One region of the Streptomyces sp. NPDC001502 genome, then DNA from elsewhere that is predicted to be linked to it. Evidence: riboswitches for the same ligand, from Rfam matches in the RefSeq annotation. Region 1 holds a riboswitch; each other region holds the start of a gene.
What was found. A riboswitch is a leader RNA that binds a small molecule or an ion and turns the genes downstream of it on or off. The one in region 1 is predicted to bind thiamine pyrophosphate.

Region 1 (4,902 bases):
GCAGACCGCCATCACCATGGGCCAGGTGGCGGAGCCGTACATCCCGCTGCGTGCCGTGCGGCACCTGGAGAAGGGCCGCGTCGTCATCTTCGGCGCCGGCATGGGGATGCCCTACTTCTCCACCGACACCACGGCCGCCCAGCGCGCCCTGGAGATCGACGCCGAGGCCCTGCTCATGGGCAAGAACGGTGTCGACGGGGTCTACGACTCCGACCCGAAGAAGAACCCGGACGCGGTGAAGTTCGACGCGCTGGAGTACAGCGAGGTCCTCTCCCGCGACCTCAAGGTCGCCGATGCCACCGCGATCACGCTCTGCCGCGACAACAAGCTGCCGATCCTTGTTTTCGAGCTCCTCGCCGAGGGCAATATCGCCCGCGCCGTCAAGGGTGAGAAGATCGGCACGCTCGTGAGCGACCAGGAAACCCGGGCCTGAGCAGTCCGCTGCCGGACCGAGCGAGCCGCAGGCCGGCTCGCCGGCCCCGCCCGTCCGCCCGCCTGAACCATCCATATCTGACATGCAGGAGCACGTGGTGACCGAAGAGATCCTCCTCGAGGCCGAGGAGAAGATGGAAAAGGCCGTCGTCGTCGCCAAGGAAGACTTCGCCGCGATTCGCACCGGCCGTGCGCACCCGGCGATGTTCAACAAGATCGTGGCGGAGTACTACGGCGCCATCACGCCCATCAACCAGCTCGCCTCCTTCTCGGTGCCCGAGCCGCGCATGGCGATCGTGACCCCGTTCGACAAGAGCGCCCTGCGCAACATCGAGCAGGCCATCCGCGACTCCGACCTCGGTGTCAACCCGAGCAACGACGGCAGCATCATCCGGGTGACCTTCCCCGAGCTGACGCAGGACCGCCGCAAGGAGTACATCAAGGTCGCGCGCACCAAGGCCGAGGACTCGAAGATCTCGCTCCGCGCCGTCCGCCGCAAGGCCAAGGACGCCCTTGACAAGCTGGTCAAGGACAAGGAGGCCGGCGAGGACGAGGTGCGCCGCGCGGAGAAGGAGCTCGACGACACCACCGCGAAGTACGTCGCGCAGGTGGACGAGCTCCTGAAGCACAAGGAAGCCGAGCTCCTCGAAGTCTGATGAACGACACTTCCTGGCAGCCGGAGCCGGTTCCGGCGGGTCCCGCATACGATGCGCAGGTGGGCCCGCACACTCGGCCCATGCCCATCGTGCCCGATGCCGCCGGCCGTGACTTCGACGACCGGGAAGCACGCGATCGGGGGGTCGCCGCCGACAGCGGCCCCCTCTTCCGCGCCGATACGCCGCCGCAGGAGCCCATGCCCAGCCCCCCGCCTCCGCATGCCCAGCAGCCGCAGGACGCCTCGCCCCCGCCGCCGAAGAAGCGCGCGGGCCGGGATCTGCGTGCCGCCATAGGGGTGGGCGTGGGTCTCGGCGCGGTGATCTTCGCCTCGCTGCTGATCGTCAAGGCCGTCTTCGTCGGCGTCATCGTCGTCGCGGTCGTCGTCGGCCTGTGGGAGCTCACCTCCCGGCTGCAGGAGCAGAAGGGCATCAAGGCCCCGCTGGTCCCGCTCGCGGTCGGCGGCGCCGCCATGGTCATCGCCGGATACGTCCGGGGGGCCGAGGGCGCCTGGGTCGCCATGGCCCTGACCGTGCTGGCGGTCCTGGTGTGGCGGATGACCGAACCACCCGAGGACTACCTCAAGGACGTCACGGCGGGCGCCTTCGCGGCGTTCTACGTGCCCTTCCTCGCCACCTTCGTCGCGATGCTCCTCACCGCCGACGACGGTGCCAAGCGCGTGATCACCTTCCTGCTCCTGACCGTGGTCAGCGACACCGGGGCCTACGCGGTCGGCTGGCGCTTCGGCAAGACCAAGCTCGCGCCGCGCATCAGCCCCGGCAAGACCCGCGAGGGACTGTTCGGCGCGGTGGCCTTCGCGATGGTGGCCGGCGCGCTGTGCATGGAGTTCCTGATCGACGGCGGTTCCTGGTGGCAGGGCCTGCTGCTGGGCCTCGCGGTCGCGGTCAGCGCCACGCTGGGCGACCTGGGCGAGTCGATGATCAAGCGGGACCTGGGCATCAAGGACATGGGCACCCTGCTGCCGGGACACGGCGGCATCATGGACCGGCTGGACTCCCTGCTTCCGACGGCCCCCGTGGTGTGGCTGCTGCTGGCGGCCTTCGTCGGCACCGGCTGACCTGCGAAAAGGCGTCGCAGGACGCCGGGCGGTTACTCTTGGAAGGCGCGCTGCTTCTGCGGCGCGCCTTTCGTCTTACAAGGAGTACCTGCCATGGCCCGCCCCGTTCCGGGAGAGCTCACCTTCGTCGCCCCTCGCGGGGCCAAGAAGCCGCCCCGGCACCTTGCCGACCTGACCCCGGCCGAGCGCCGCGAGGCGGTCGCCGCGATCGGCGAGAAGCCGTTCCGGGCCAAGCAGCTCTCCCAGCACTACTTCGCCCGGTACGCGCACGACCCGGCCGAGTGGACCGACATCCCGGCCGGCTCGCGGGAGAAGCTCCAGCAGGAGCTGCTGCCGGACCTGATGAGCGTCATCCGGCACATCTCGTGCGACGACGACACCACCCGCAAGACCCTGTGGAAGCTGCACGACGGCACGCTCGTCGAGTCCGTGCTGATGCGCTACCCCGACCGGGTCACCATGTGCATCTCCTCGCAGGCCGGCTGCGGCATGAACTGTCCGTTCTGCGCCACCGGCCAGGCGGGCCTGGACCGCAACCTGTCCACCGCCGAGATCGTGCACCAGATCGTCGACGGCATGCGCGCGCTGCGCGACGGCGAGGTCCCCGGCGGCCCGGCGCGACTGTCGAACATCGTCTTCATGGGCATGGGCGAGCCGCTCGCCAACTACAACCGCGTGGTCGGCGCCATCCGCCGGCTCACCGACCCGGAGCCCGACGGCCTGGGTCTGTCGCAGCGCGGTATCACCGTCTCCACCGTCGGCCTGGTCCCGGCCATGCTGCGCTTCGCCGACGAGGGCTTCAAGTGCCGTCTGGCCGTCTCGCTGCACGCGCCGGACGACGAGCTGCGCGACACCCTCGTCCCCGTGAACACCCGCTGGAACGTCCGCGAGGTGCTCGGCGCGGCCTGGGAGTACGCCGAGAAGTCAGGCCGCCGGATCTCGATCGAGTACGCCCTGATCCGCGACATCAACGACCAGGCCTGGCGCGGTGACCTCCTGGGCAAGCTGCTCAAGGGCAAGCGTGTGCACGTCAACCTGATCCCGCTCAACCCGACGCCGGGCTCCAAGTGGACCGCCTCGCGGCCCGAGGACGAGAAGGCCTTCGTGGAGGCCATCGCCCGCCACGGCGTGCCGGTGACCGTACGGGACACCCGGGGCCAGGAGATCGACGGCGCGTGCGGCCAGCTGGCCGCCTCGGAGCGCTAGATTCCGCTTCTGTTCGACGCGATTCGGCCACGGGGTACCCTGTGGCCGAACCAATTTCATATTCCGACAGGGGAGCGCCACAGCGCTGAGAGTGCGGTATCCGTCATCCGCAGACCCTCTGAACCTCGCCCCGGTCATTCGGGGTAGGAAGTTCGGTCACCACTCTTGCTGTTGCGCCCTGCCCGGCGTCCGCTCTCGCAGCGCCGGGCAGGGCCGCGTCTTCTCCTGGACATCCCAGGAGGAATTCACCGATGAGCACCACCAAGAAGCTGGCGGGCATCGCGCTCGCGGCTGCGCTGGGCGTCACCACGCTCAGCGCCTGCGGCGGCGGCGACGCCGAGGACAAGACCGCAGGCGCGAGCGACGCCCCGAAGTCCAAGACCGTCACGCTCGTCTCCCACGACTCCTTCAACGTGACCGACACGGTCCTCAAGGAGTTCGAGCAGCAGAGCGGCTACACGGTCAAGGTCCTGAAGTCCGGAGACGCGGGCGCGGCGCTGAACCAGGAGATCCTCACCAAGGGCTCCCCGCGCGGCGACGTCTTCTTCGGCGTGGACAACACCCTCCTCTCGCGCGCCCTCGACAACGGCATCTTCACCCCCTACGAGGCCAAGGGCCTGGCCGAGGTGAAGCCCGAGTACGTGCTCGACAAGGAACACCGGGTCACCCCGATCGACTCCGGTGACATCTGCGTCAACTACGACAAGGCGTACTTCGCCGAGAAGAAGATCGCCCCGCCGCAGACGCTGGACGACCTGACCAAGCCGGAGTACAAGAACCTCCTGGTCACCGAGAACGCCGCGACCTCCTCGCCCGGTCTCGGCTTCCTGCTCGCCTCCGTCGGCAAGTACGGCGAGGACGGCTGGAAGGACTACTGGAGCAAGCTGAAGGCCAACGGCGTCGAGGTCGTCGACGGCTGGGAGCAGGCCTACAACGAGCGCTTCTCCGGCTCCGCGGGCGGCAAGAAGGCCAAGGGCGACCGCCCGCTGGTCGTCTCCTACGCCTCCAGCCCGCCGGTCGAGGTCCTGTACGGCGAGCCGCAGCCGGCCGAGGCCCCCACGGGAGTCTCCACCGGCACCTGCTTCCGCCAGATCGAGTTCGCGGGTCTGCTCAAGGGCGCCAAGAACGAGGAGGGCGGCAAGGCCCTCGTGGACTTCCTGGTCAGCAAGAAGTTCCAGGAGGACATGCCGCTCCAGATGTTCGTGAACCCCGTGACGAAGGACGCCGCCCTGCCGGAGCTGTTCACCAAGCACGGTGTGGTGGTCGAGAAGCCTACGAGCGTGGCTCCCGAGACCATCGCCAAGAACCGTGAGCAGTGGGTCAAGGCATGGACCGCGCTCGTCGTGAAGTAAGCGGTACCAAGGAGCCGGGCGTGGCGTCGGGGGACGCCGCGCCGGGCTCCGGCCCCCGCGAGGGGGCGCGGGCGACCGCCGTGCGGCTCGCCCTGATGGCCGTCCCCCTCGCCTTCTTCGGGCTGTTCTTCGCCTATCCCGTCGCCGCGATCGTCGGGCGCGGCCTGAAGACCGGCGAAG
Region 2 (4,902 bases), on a different contig from region 1:
CTACGCGCTCCCCATCTCTCAGCGTCTCCATCTCGTCCTGGGCTGGACATAGGCCGCCCACGACCCGCAGGCGATCCTCCCGGGAGGCGTCTGACGGCCGGCTGGGGTGAAGAAGGCCGGGACAGCGGCTATGTCGTCGTGGATGCGGGTCAGCGCACATGGACGGCCAGAAAGGCCAACCATTCACCCCAATTGCACCTGTTTGTTCATGGACTTATGGGGTGCTGCTCGCGTTGACCCGGTTCTACGACGGAATAGCCGATCTGCCGGCCGTCTGCCCCTCTCAGCGGCTCTCATCAACCCCTGCCGGCCGTCGGTCGCGGTCGTGGAGAAGCGCGTAGCGATCTGGGGCGGCCTATGTCCAGCCCCAGACGGCCGTCGGACGCTGGGAGATGAGGAGCGCGTAGCGATTGGATGCGCTTCCCCCGACCCGGCGATCGGTCCGAATGGGCCCCGCCTCGGGAGCAAGCCCCTACGCCCGACCAGGTCGCGGATCTCTGATCGCCCCGTCCTGATCCTTGAACGCCCGGCCCGTTCCTTTGGGGGTTTCCCGGCAGTCTTCGTATGTCCGGGGCGGGACGGTCGGTCAAGGGTGGCCGAAGGCCATCGCGAAGCGACGCGACGAAGGAGCGCCCTTGAGGGACCGGCCCGAACCGGAGAGACGATGAGACTGACGGGAAACCCCCATACGCCTCCCTGATTCCGATCAAGCGGCTCCCGCACGCCCCGAAGCCACCCCGACACCATCCGGCTCCGCCCATCCGGCTCCCGCCCCCCGAAGCCACCGCCCGCCCCGCCTCAGAACGCCGGCCGCTCCGGGTCCAGGCTGGCGCGGCCTTCCGTGGGGGAGGAGGCTTCGGCGAAGCGGCGTTGGGGGATGCGGCCCGCGCGGAAGGCGAGGCGGCCCGCCGAGACGGCGTCGCGCATGGCCGACGCCATGAGGACCGGCTCCTGCGCGCGGGTCACCGCCGAGGCCAGCATCACCGCCGCGCAGCCCAGTTCCATCGCCAGGGCCGCGTCCGACGCCGTGCCCGCGCCCGCGTCCAGGATGACCGGGACCGATGCGCGCTCCGTGATCAGCTCGAAGTTGTGCGGGTTGCGGATGCCCATGCCGGACCCGATGGGGGACCCGAGCGGCATGATCGCCGCGCAGCCCACGTCCTCCAGCTTCCGTGCGAGCACCGGGTCGTCATTGGTGTACGGGAGGACCGTGAAGCCCTCGTCCACCAGGATCTCGGCGGCGTCCAGCAGTTCGACGCCGTCCGGCAGGAGGGTCCGTTCGTCCGCGACCACCTCCAGCTTGATCCAGTCCGTGCCGAGCGCCTCACGGGCCAGCCGGGCCGTGAGGACGGCCTCGCCCGCCGTGAAGCAGCCCGCCGTGTTGGGGAGGACCGAGATGCCGAGCTTGGTCAGCACGGACAGGACGGAGCCCTGGACGGTGGGGTCCAGCCGCCGCATCGCGACCGTGGTGAGTTCGGTGCCGGACGCGACGAGGGCGCGTTCCAGGACGTCCAGGCTCGGGGCCCCGCCCGTGCCCATGATCAGGCGGGAGGTGAAGGTCCGCCCGCCGAGGGTGAAGAGGTCGTCCGCCATGCCGCTCAGCCCCCCTGTACCGCGGTCAGGATCTCGACCCGGTCGCCGTCGCCCACGATGGTGGCCGGCCACTGCCCGCGCGGGACCACGGTCTCGTTGAGTGCGGCGGCGACCCCGGAGGGGGCGGTGGTCAGGGTGGCGACCACCGTGTCGAGGGTGGCGCCGGCCGCGACCTCGCGCGGCTCGCCGTTGACGGAGATGGTCATGCGTACGACTCCTGACGTGCGGCGGAGAACCGGCGGGGGGTGAAGGGGCGCGCGATCTCCGGCAGTTCGCCGGTGGCCAGCAGCTCGGCGAGGATCTCGCCGGTGAGCGGGGTCAGCAGCACCCCGTTGCGGTAGTGCCCGGTGGCCAGGTGCAGGCCCGGCAGGTCGGTCGGGCCGAGCAGCGGGGCGTTGTCGGGGGATCCGGGGCGCAGCCCCGCCCGGGTCTCGGTGAGCGGGAGTTCGGTGATGCCGGGGACCAGTTCGTGGGCGTCGCGCAGGAGTTCGTAGACCCCGCCCGCGGTGACGGTGGTGTCCCAGCCGAGTTCCTCGCTGGTGGCGCCGACGACGAGTTCGCCGTTCTCGCGCGGCACCAGGTAGACGTGGCTGCCGCGTACGACGGCCCGTACGGTCCGCGACAGGAACGGCGCGTACGCCGCCGGCACGGTGAGCCGCAGGACCTGCCCCTTGACCGGCCGTACGGGGGCCGCGACCTCCGGCGGTACGCCCGCCAGCCGGCCGGTGAACGAGCCCGCGGCGAGGACCACCTGGTCGGCGAGCAGCTCCGTGCCGTCGTCGAGGAGAGCTCCGGTCGCCCGGTCGGTGGTGGTGAGCAGCCGCTCCGCGCCGGTCCGGTGGATGGTCACGCCGGCGCGTTCGCAGGCGGCCAGCAGGGCGGCCGCGAGCCGGCGGGGATCGACCTGGTGGTCGCCGTCGACGCGCAGGCCGCCGCGTACGCCCGGGGCGAGCATGGGCTCCAGGCGGCGGCACTCGCGGCCGGTGAGCCACTCGGACTCCAGGCCGCAGCGGCGTTGCAGGGCGTGCAGTTCGCGCAGGTGGAGGCGGTCGTCGGAGTCGAGGGCGACGGCGAGGGTGCCGCAGGCGCGGTAGCCGATGTCCAGGCCGCCGCTGGCTTCGGCGAGCTCGGCGGCGAACTGCGGATAGCGGGCGGCGGAGGCGAGGCCGAGGCCCAGCAGGGTTTCCTCGCCGTAGTGCAGTTCGGTGACGGGGGCGAGCATGCCGGCCGCGACCTGGGCGGCGCCGCCGCCGGGTGCGGGGTCGGCGAGTACGGTGCTCAGTCCGCGCGCGGCGGCCCGCCAGGCGGTGACCAGGCCGATGATTCCGCCCCCGATGACGAGGACGTCGGATCCCTTCCGAGATGTTCGGGATGAGTGCATGGGCGTCCAGCCCCTCCCTTCGCCGGCATGACCCGGATCAGGTTCGTACGGTCGGAGGCCGGCCAGCCTCCCTCTCAGCCCGGTGCGCCGGACTCCCGCGATAGGTACGGTGGCCAGACTAACCCGGCGGTGGATGGCGGGTAAGGCGGCACCTATTCCTGACGGAGCGTCAGATGATTAGGGTGGCGGCGTGAGCGAGCAGACGGAACAGAATCAGCACGGCGTCGTGATCGTCGGCGCCGGAATGGCCGGGGTGCAGACCGCGGTGGCCCTGCGCGAACAGGGCTACACCGGCCGCGTGACCCTGCTGGGAGCCGAACCCCACCAGCCCTACGACCGGCCCCCGCTGTCCAAGGCGGTACTCCTCGGCAAGGCCGAGGACTCCGCCTTCGACGTGGACTTCGAAGGCCTCGACATCGACCTCAGGCTCGGCACCGAGGTCACCGGACTGCGTGCCGCCGTCCACGAGCTGGACACCGAGGCCGGACCGGTCCCGTACGGGACCCTCGTACTGGCGACCGGCGCGCAGCCGCTGACCCTCCCCGGGACCGAGGGCGTCCCGGGCGTCCACCTGCTGCGCACCCTGGACGACGCGGCCCGGCTGCGCCCGGTGCTGGCCGCGTCGCCCCGGGCCGTGGTCGTCGGCGCGGGCTGGATCGGCGCCGAGTTCGCCACCGCCGCCCGGGAGGCGGGCTGCGAGGTCACCGTGGTCGAGGCGGCGGACCGGGTGCTGGCGGGGGCGCTGCCCGCCGAGGTCACCGAGCCGATGGCGCGCTGGTACCGGGAGGCGGGCGCGGAGCTGATCACCGGGGCGAAGGTCGCCGGGATCGAGGAGGGGCGGGTCCTGCTGGCGGACGGGCGGACCCTGCCCGCCGGCGCGGTGGTGGTGGGCATCGGCGCGCGCCCCGCCACCGCATGGCTGGACGGGACCGGCGTGGAGCGCGGCCCCGACGGCTCGGTCACCGCGGACGCGTACCTGCGGACCTCGCTGCCCGGGGTGTACGCGGTCGGCGACTGCGCCTCCTTCCCGTCCGGGCGGTACGGGACGCGGCTGCTCGTGCACCACTGGGACAACGCGCTCCAGGGGCCGCGGACGGTCGCGGCGAACATCCTGGCCGGGGAGCCGGCCCAGATCTACGACCCGGTGCCGTACTTCTGGTCGGAGCAGTTCGGGCGCTTCGTGCAGTACGCCGGACACCACGGCGGGGCCGACACCCTGCTCCTGCGCGGGGACCCGGCCGGTCCCGCCTGGTCGGTGTGCTGGCTGCGCGGCGGCGCACTCGTCGCCGTCCTGGCCGTGGGACGCCCCCGCGACCTGGCGCAGGGCCGCAAGCTCATCGAGACGGGGGTGCCGGTCGACCCCGCCAAGGTCTCCGACCCCGGAACCCCGCTGAAGTCGGCCACGGCCTGACGGCCGCCGGCGGGGCCGGAAATCCAGCCCCGCCGGCGTTTGAGGCGCGGGGTCCGGGGCGGAGCCCTGGCACGGGCCGCGACCCGGACGGGGCTGCTCAGGTACCGGCGGCGGAGCCGAGATGGCAGGCTTGTGCCTGTGACCGAGATTGACGCAAAGATCGATGCCCTTGTCCCCTCGTGGCTGTACCTCCCCGACATCGCGGAGATGCTGAACATCGAGGTGACCCGGGTCCGCCAGATGGTCAAGGAAGGGCAGCTCATCGCCGTCCGCCGGGGCGAGAACCGCTCCCTGCAGGTACCGGCCCCCTTCATCGACGGCGACAAGGTCGTCAAGGGCCTCGTCGGCCTGCTGACCGTGCTGCGCGACGACCGTTTCACCGAGGAGGAGATCCTCGAATGGCTCTTCACCGAGGATCCGACCCTGCCCGGCACCCCCGTGCAGGCGCTGAGCGAGAATCGCGGCACGGAGGTGAAGCGCCGCGCTCAGGCGCTCGCCCTCTGACCTGATCGCCTTC
Region 3 (4,902 bases), on a different contig from region 1:
CCAGCACCAGAGTGTTGACCACCGATGCGATGTGGTCGCGGCCGATCCTGATGGCCGCCCGGTAGAGGGCGCGCGGCCCCATCGAGGGGTCCGCGTGGTGCAGTTCCCACACCGCCGACGTCTGGGTGACCGTCACGTCGTCGAGTACGCCCAGCGATCCGATGATCACGCCTGCGAGCAGCAAACCGCTCATGTCGATGTCCGGGTACAGCCCGTGGATCAGGCCCGTGTTGTCGTCGGTGTTGCCGCTGAGGAACGCCCAGTCGATGAACCCCGAGCCGAGCAGCCCGATCAGCAACAGCGAGACGAGTGTGCCCAGGACGGCCACCGAGGTACGGGCGGTCAGCCCGTGGCACATGTAGAGGGCGATCAGCATGATGGCGCTCGCCCCGACCACCGCGACGACCAGCGGGTTCGACCCCTGCAGGATGGCCGGGAGGATGAAGAGGGTCAGCACGCCGAAGCTGACCACCAGCGCGACCAGCGCGAACAGCCCGCGCATCCGCCCGACGACGACGACCGCGACCGCGAAGATGCCGGCCAGCAGCGCCATCGGGAGCTTGCGGTTCACGTCGATCACCGAGTACTGGAGGTCACGGGGGGCGTCCGGCGCGTACGCCACCACCACCTCCTGGCCGTCCTCCAACTGCCGTGGCGCGCCCGGCTGGACGACCTCCACGAAGGTGCGGCCCTTGTCCGGGCCGCTGGTGACCTCGACGGTGGCCTTCTTGCACTCGCCGGTCTGCTCGGCCTGCGCCTGGCGGCCCTCGGGAGTGGAGGGAGCCGCGGTCGTCGGCACCTGGGCGGCGTTCACGGATTTGCAGTCGACCTGTTCGAGCGAGGTGACCACGCCCTGCTGGGTCTGCCGGTCGAATCCCACCCCCGTGCGCTCGTGGCCCGGGGCGCCGCCCGGCCAGAGCACCACCATGCCCACGAAGACGGCCACGGCGAAGGGGATCAGCACGGCGGCGATGACCTTGCGCAGGTGCTTCGAGACGGGGGCTGCCGGGCCGTGGCCATGACTGTGGCCATGGCCGTGGCCGTGGCCGTGGCCGTGGGACTGCCCCGGGGGGTGGCCGTCCGAGCCGCCGCCGGAGTGACCGTCGGCTGGCCTGTCGGCGTGGCCGTCGGAGTGCCCGTCGGACGGTCCGGGGCTCCCATGCGCGTGGCCGTTGTGGCCATGGGGCTCTGTGTGCTCGATGGGGGGCTGCGGCGAGGGCGTCACCAGCAGATCATCGCAAGAGATGAGGGGGCCCACTGTTCAGCACGCCATGGATGACGCTAGCGTGGGGGCACCTTTGCACAACGCGGGAGCTCGGAGCACCGGGCTGAGAGGACGCTGATCACCGTACGGGCATCACAGATGCGTACGGGAAGAGGCTGCGTCGACCGCCGAACCTGTTACCGGGTAATGCCGGCGTAGGGAGATCAGGTCTCATGACCATTCAGGACGCACGCACGCCTGCCGTCAGCCAGGACGCCGACGGCCAGACCGAGCGCCAGCCCGGCTGGCACAAGGGATACCTGGCGGGCTCCCGCCCCGACCTCCGGGTGCCGGTCCGCCAGGTCCACCTCACCAACGGCAAGGACGTGACGCTCTACGACACGTCCGGCCCGTACACCGACCCGCAGATCGAGACCGACGTCCGCCGCGGCCTCGCGCCGCTCCGTGAGAACTGGATCATCAGCCGCGGGGACACCGAGGAGTACGCGGGCCGCCCCGTGCGCCCCGAGGACGACGGCATCAAGCACACCTCGCCGCGCGGCGGCCTCAAGAACCTCGACGCGGTCTTCCCGGGCCGGCCCCGCCAGCCCCGCCGCGGCCGGGGCGGCGCCGCGGTCACGCAGCTCGCGTACGCCCGCCGTGGCGAGATCACCCCGGAGATGGAGTACGTCGCGATCCGCGAGAACGTCTCCCCCGAGGTCGTCCGCGAGGAGATCGCCGCAGGTCGCGCCGTACTTCCGGCGAACGTGAACCACCCCGAGATCGAGCCGATGATCATCGGTAAGCGGTTCCTGGTGAAGGTCAACGCCAACATCGGCAACTCCGCGGTCACCTCCTCCATCGAGGAGGAGGTCGACAAGATGACCTGGGCGACCAAGTGGGGCGCCGACACGGTCATGGACCTCTCGACCGGCCGCAACATCCACACCACCCGCGAGTGGGTGCTGCGCAACTCCCCCGTCCCGATCGGCACCGTTCCGCTCTACCAGGCGCTGGAGAAGGTCGACGGCCGCGCCGAGGACCTGACCTGGGAGATCTACAAGGACACGGTCATCGAGCAGGCCGAGCAGGGCGTCGACTACATGACGGTCCACGCCGGCGTGCTGCTGCCCTACGTGCCGCTGACCGCCCGCCGCAAGACCGGCATCGTCTCGCGCGGTGGCTCGATCATGGCCGCGTGGTGCCTGGCGCACCACAAGGAGAACTTCCTCTACACGAACTTCGAGGAGCTCTGCGAGATCCTCGCGACGTACGACGTCACGTACTCCCTCGGCGACGGTCTGCGCCCCGGCTCGATCGCGGACGCCAACGACGCGGCCCAGTTCGCCGAGCTGAAGACGCTGGGTGAGCTGAACACGATCGCCAAGCGGCACAACGTCCAGACGATGATCGAGGGCCCGGGCCACGTCCCGATGCACAAGATCAAGGAGAACATCGACCTCCAGCAGGAGATCTGCGAGGAGGCGCCGTTCTACACGCTCGGCCCGCTGACCACGGACGTCGCGCCCGCGTACGACCACATCACCTCGGGCATCGGCGCCGCGATGATCGCCTGGTGGGGCACTGCGATGCTCTGCTACGTCACGCCCAAGGAGCACCTGGGCCTGCCCAACCGCGACGACGTCAAGACCGGCGTCATCACGTACAAGATCGCGGCGCACGCCGCGGACCTGGCCAAGGGGCACCCGGGCGCGCAGGAGTGGGACGACGCCCTGTCCGACGCGCGGTTCGAGTTCCGCTGGGAGGACCAGTTCAACCTGGCCCTCGACCCGGACACGGCCCGCGAGTTCCACGACGAGACCCTCCCGGCGGAGCCGGCCAAGACCGCGCACTTCTGCTCCATGTGCGGTCCGAAGTTCTGCTCGATGAAGATCTCGCAGGACATCCGCCGTGAGCACGGCGGCGACCTGAAGGCGGAGGAGATCCAGGCGGGCATGGCGGAGAAGTCCGCCGAGTTCGCGGCCTCGGGCAGCCGCGTCTACCTGCCGCTGGCCGACTGAGCGCAGGAAGTACAGGAAGTACAGGAAGTACAGGAACGGCACGGGACGGACCCGCGACCCATGGGGGGAGCCGCGGGCCCGTCCCGTCGTGCGTGCCAGGGCCGGAGCAACCGCCGCCGACGAGGTACGCCGCAGCCCGCACGTCCCAGCGGTACAAGGCGTCGTGCACCCCGGCGAAGGGCACCCCGGCGGCGGCCGAGGAACGTGCGGATTCGATGACGTGCCGGAAACGGCCGGACGCCCCGCCCCGGACGCCCCGCCCCGGACGCCCCGCGCCGGACGCCCCGCCCCGGACGCCCCGCGCCGGGGGTCACTCCGGTTCGTGTTCCGGGCCACCGAAGTCCGGGCTCGTGAAGTCCGGAGGCGTGTAGCCGGGCCGGGGGCTCTCCGACGGTGATCCCGGGCTGGTGAAGTCGGGACGGCTGTACCCCAGGTTGGGGATGCGGCCCGCCGCCGGTGTGCGGGGGGTGGGAAAGCCGGGACCTGCGCTCGGATCAGCCAGCGCGTCGCGCAGGAAGGGCACGATGCCGCGCTCCAGCAAGGCGTGCCGCCAGGCCTCGCGGGCCCGTGCGACCTCGTCGGGTATCGCCTCCGTCTCGTCCGCCGCCACCTCGGTCGCGCTGTTGCGGACGGCCGTCACCAGCAGCCCGATCACGGCGAAGAGCAGGGCGGCCGCGGTGAGCCCGCCGAAGAGCCAACCTGCCGTCAGCATGGTTTCGGCGAAGGCGGGTTCGGGCTCGATCATCTTCAGGATGTAGCCCACGAGCAGGAAGATCAGCATGGCGGTGCCCGCCAGGACGGGCGCGAGGACCGCGACGACGGCGCTGATGCCCGCGCCGCCACCGCTGCCCTGGGCGCCGTCCTCGTCCCCCGTCGTGCCGGGCGCGTTCAGTAGCTCGTCGCGTCGTTCCTCGCGGACCTTCACGTAGTGGCCGTACTCGGCGGCGGCCGCGGCCGCGAGCAGGGCGCTGGCCCCCTGGGCCATGGTGCGCAGCTGTTCGGCATTCAGCCGTTCGCCGAGGGTGGCGAGTTCGGGCCGCTCGCGCGCGGCGCGCAGCGCCTCGTCGACGAGCCGATCGAACTCCGGTCGGTCTTCGGTCAGCAGGTGCGGAGCGCTGGTCATGTGCATCCCCCGATGCTCCGTAGAAGCCGGTATGCCCGCGTAGACCCGGGCGCCGGCACAAACGGAGGAGAGCCTGCTACGGATAGAGCGATGGTAGAGCGCCCACGCCACGCCGTGACAGGGGCTTTCCGGAAATACCCCTCTCCGTAAGCTCTCAGTCGCTCAGGGGGAGTTGTACGACAAGCAGTTTGCCCGCCATCGTCACCCCGCCGTCCATCGCGATGGCGAGCCCCTCCGCGTACACGTGCGGGCCGTCCACGGCCTCGGGGCCGCGCGACTCGTCGCCGTCCTCGGTGCCCACTTCGCCGAGCAGGTACGGGATGGGGCTGTGCCCGTGGACGACGCGGCTGCCGCCGTAGGTGTCGAGGAGTTCGCGTACGGCCGCCGGGCCGGTTCCCTCGTCGCGGAAGGCGAACCGCTTGGTGAACTTGCGGAAGAGGTCCCAGGTGATATCGGCGTCACCGCGGTTGAGGAGCTCGTGGATGGTGTCGTTGACGTCCTCGATGGAGTCGCCGTAGTCGAGGTAGGCCGTGGTGTCGGAGTGCAGCAGGAGG

Region 2: it holds a riboswitch for thiamine pyrophosphate, as region 1 does, so the genes downstream of both, thiO (glycine oxidase ThiO) here and ACFY0D_RS28060 (thiamine ABC transporter substrate binding subunit) in region 1, are expected to answer to the same signal.
Region 3: it holds a riboswitch for thiamine pyrophosphate, as region 1 does, so the genes downstream of both, thiC (phosphomethylpyrimidine synthase ThiC) here and ACFY0D_RS28060 (thiamine ABC transporter substrate binding subunit) in region 1, are expected to answer to the same signal.

What each region holds. Positions count from the first base shown of each region.
Region 1 covers NZ_JBIAVW010000018.1:78,765-83,666, forward strand. Annotated here, with positions in the region: gene pyrH (UMP kinase) at 1-433, shown strand, start outside; gene frr (ribosome recycling factor) at 531-1,088, shown strand; gene ACFY0D_RS28050 (phosphatidate cytidylyltransferase) at 1,088-2,164, shown strand; gene rlmN (23S rRNA (adenine(2503)-C(2))-methyltransferase RlmN) at 2,258-3,370, shown strand; TPP riboswitch at 3,429-3,538, shown strand; gene ACFY0D_RS28060 (thiamine ABC transporter substrate binding subunit) at 3,622-4,722, shown strand; gene ACFY0D_RS28065 (ABC transporter permease) at 4,818-4,902, shown strand, end outside.
Region 2 covers NZ_JBIAVW010000033.1:9,355-14,256, forward strand. Annotated here, with positions in the region: gene ACFY0D_RS36725 (thiazole synthase) at 799-1,593, opposite strand; gene thiS (sulfur carrier protein ThiS) at 1,599-1,799, opposite strand; gene thiO (glycine oxidase ThiO) at 1,796-2,974, opposite strand; TPP riboswitch at 2,972-3,083, opposite strand; gene ACFY0D_RS36740 (NAD(P)/FAD-dependent oxidoreductase) at 3,165-4,385, shown strand; gene ACFY0D_RS36745 (Rv2175c family DNA-binding protein) at 4,524-4,889, shown strand.
Region 3 covers NZ_JBIAVW010000011.1:214,003-218,904, reverse strand. Annotated here, with positions in the region: gene ACFY0D_RS21580 (YibE/F family protein) at 1-1,225, opposite strand, end outside; TPP riboswitch at 1,298-1,443, shown strand; gene thiC (phosphomethylpyrimidine synthase ThiC) at 1,438-3,225, shown strand; gene ACFY0D_RS21570 (hypothetical protein) at 3,536-4,354, opposite strand; gene ACFY0D_RS21565 (metallophosphoesterase) at 4,503-4,902, opposite strand, start outside.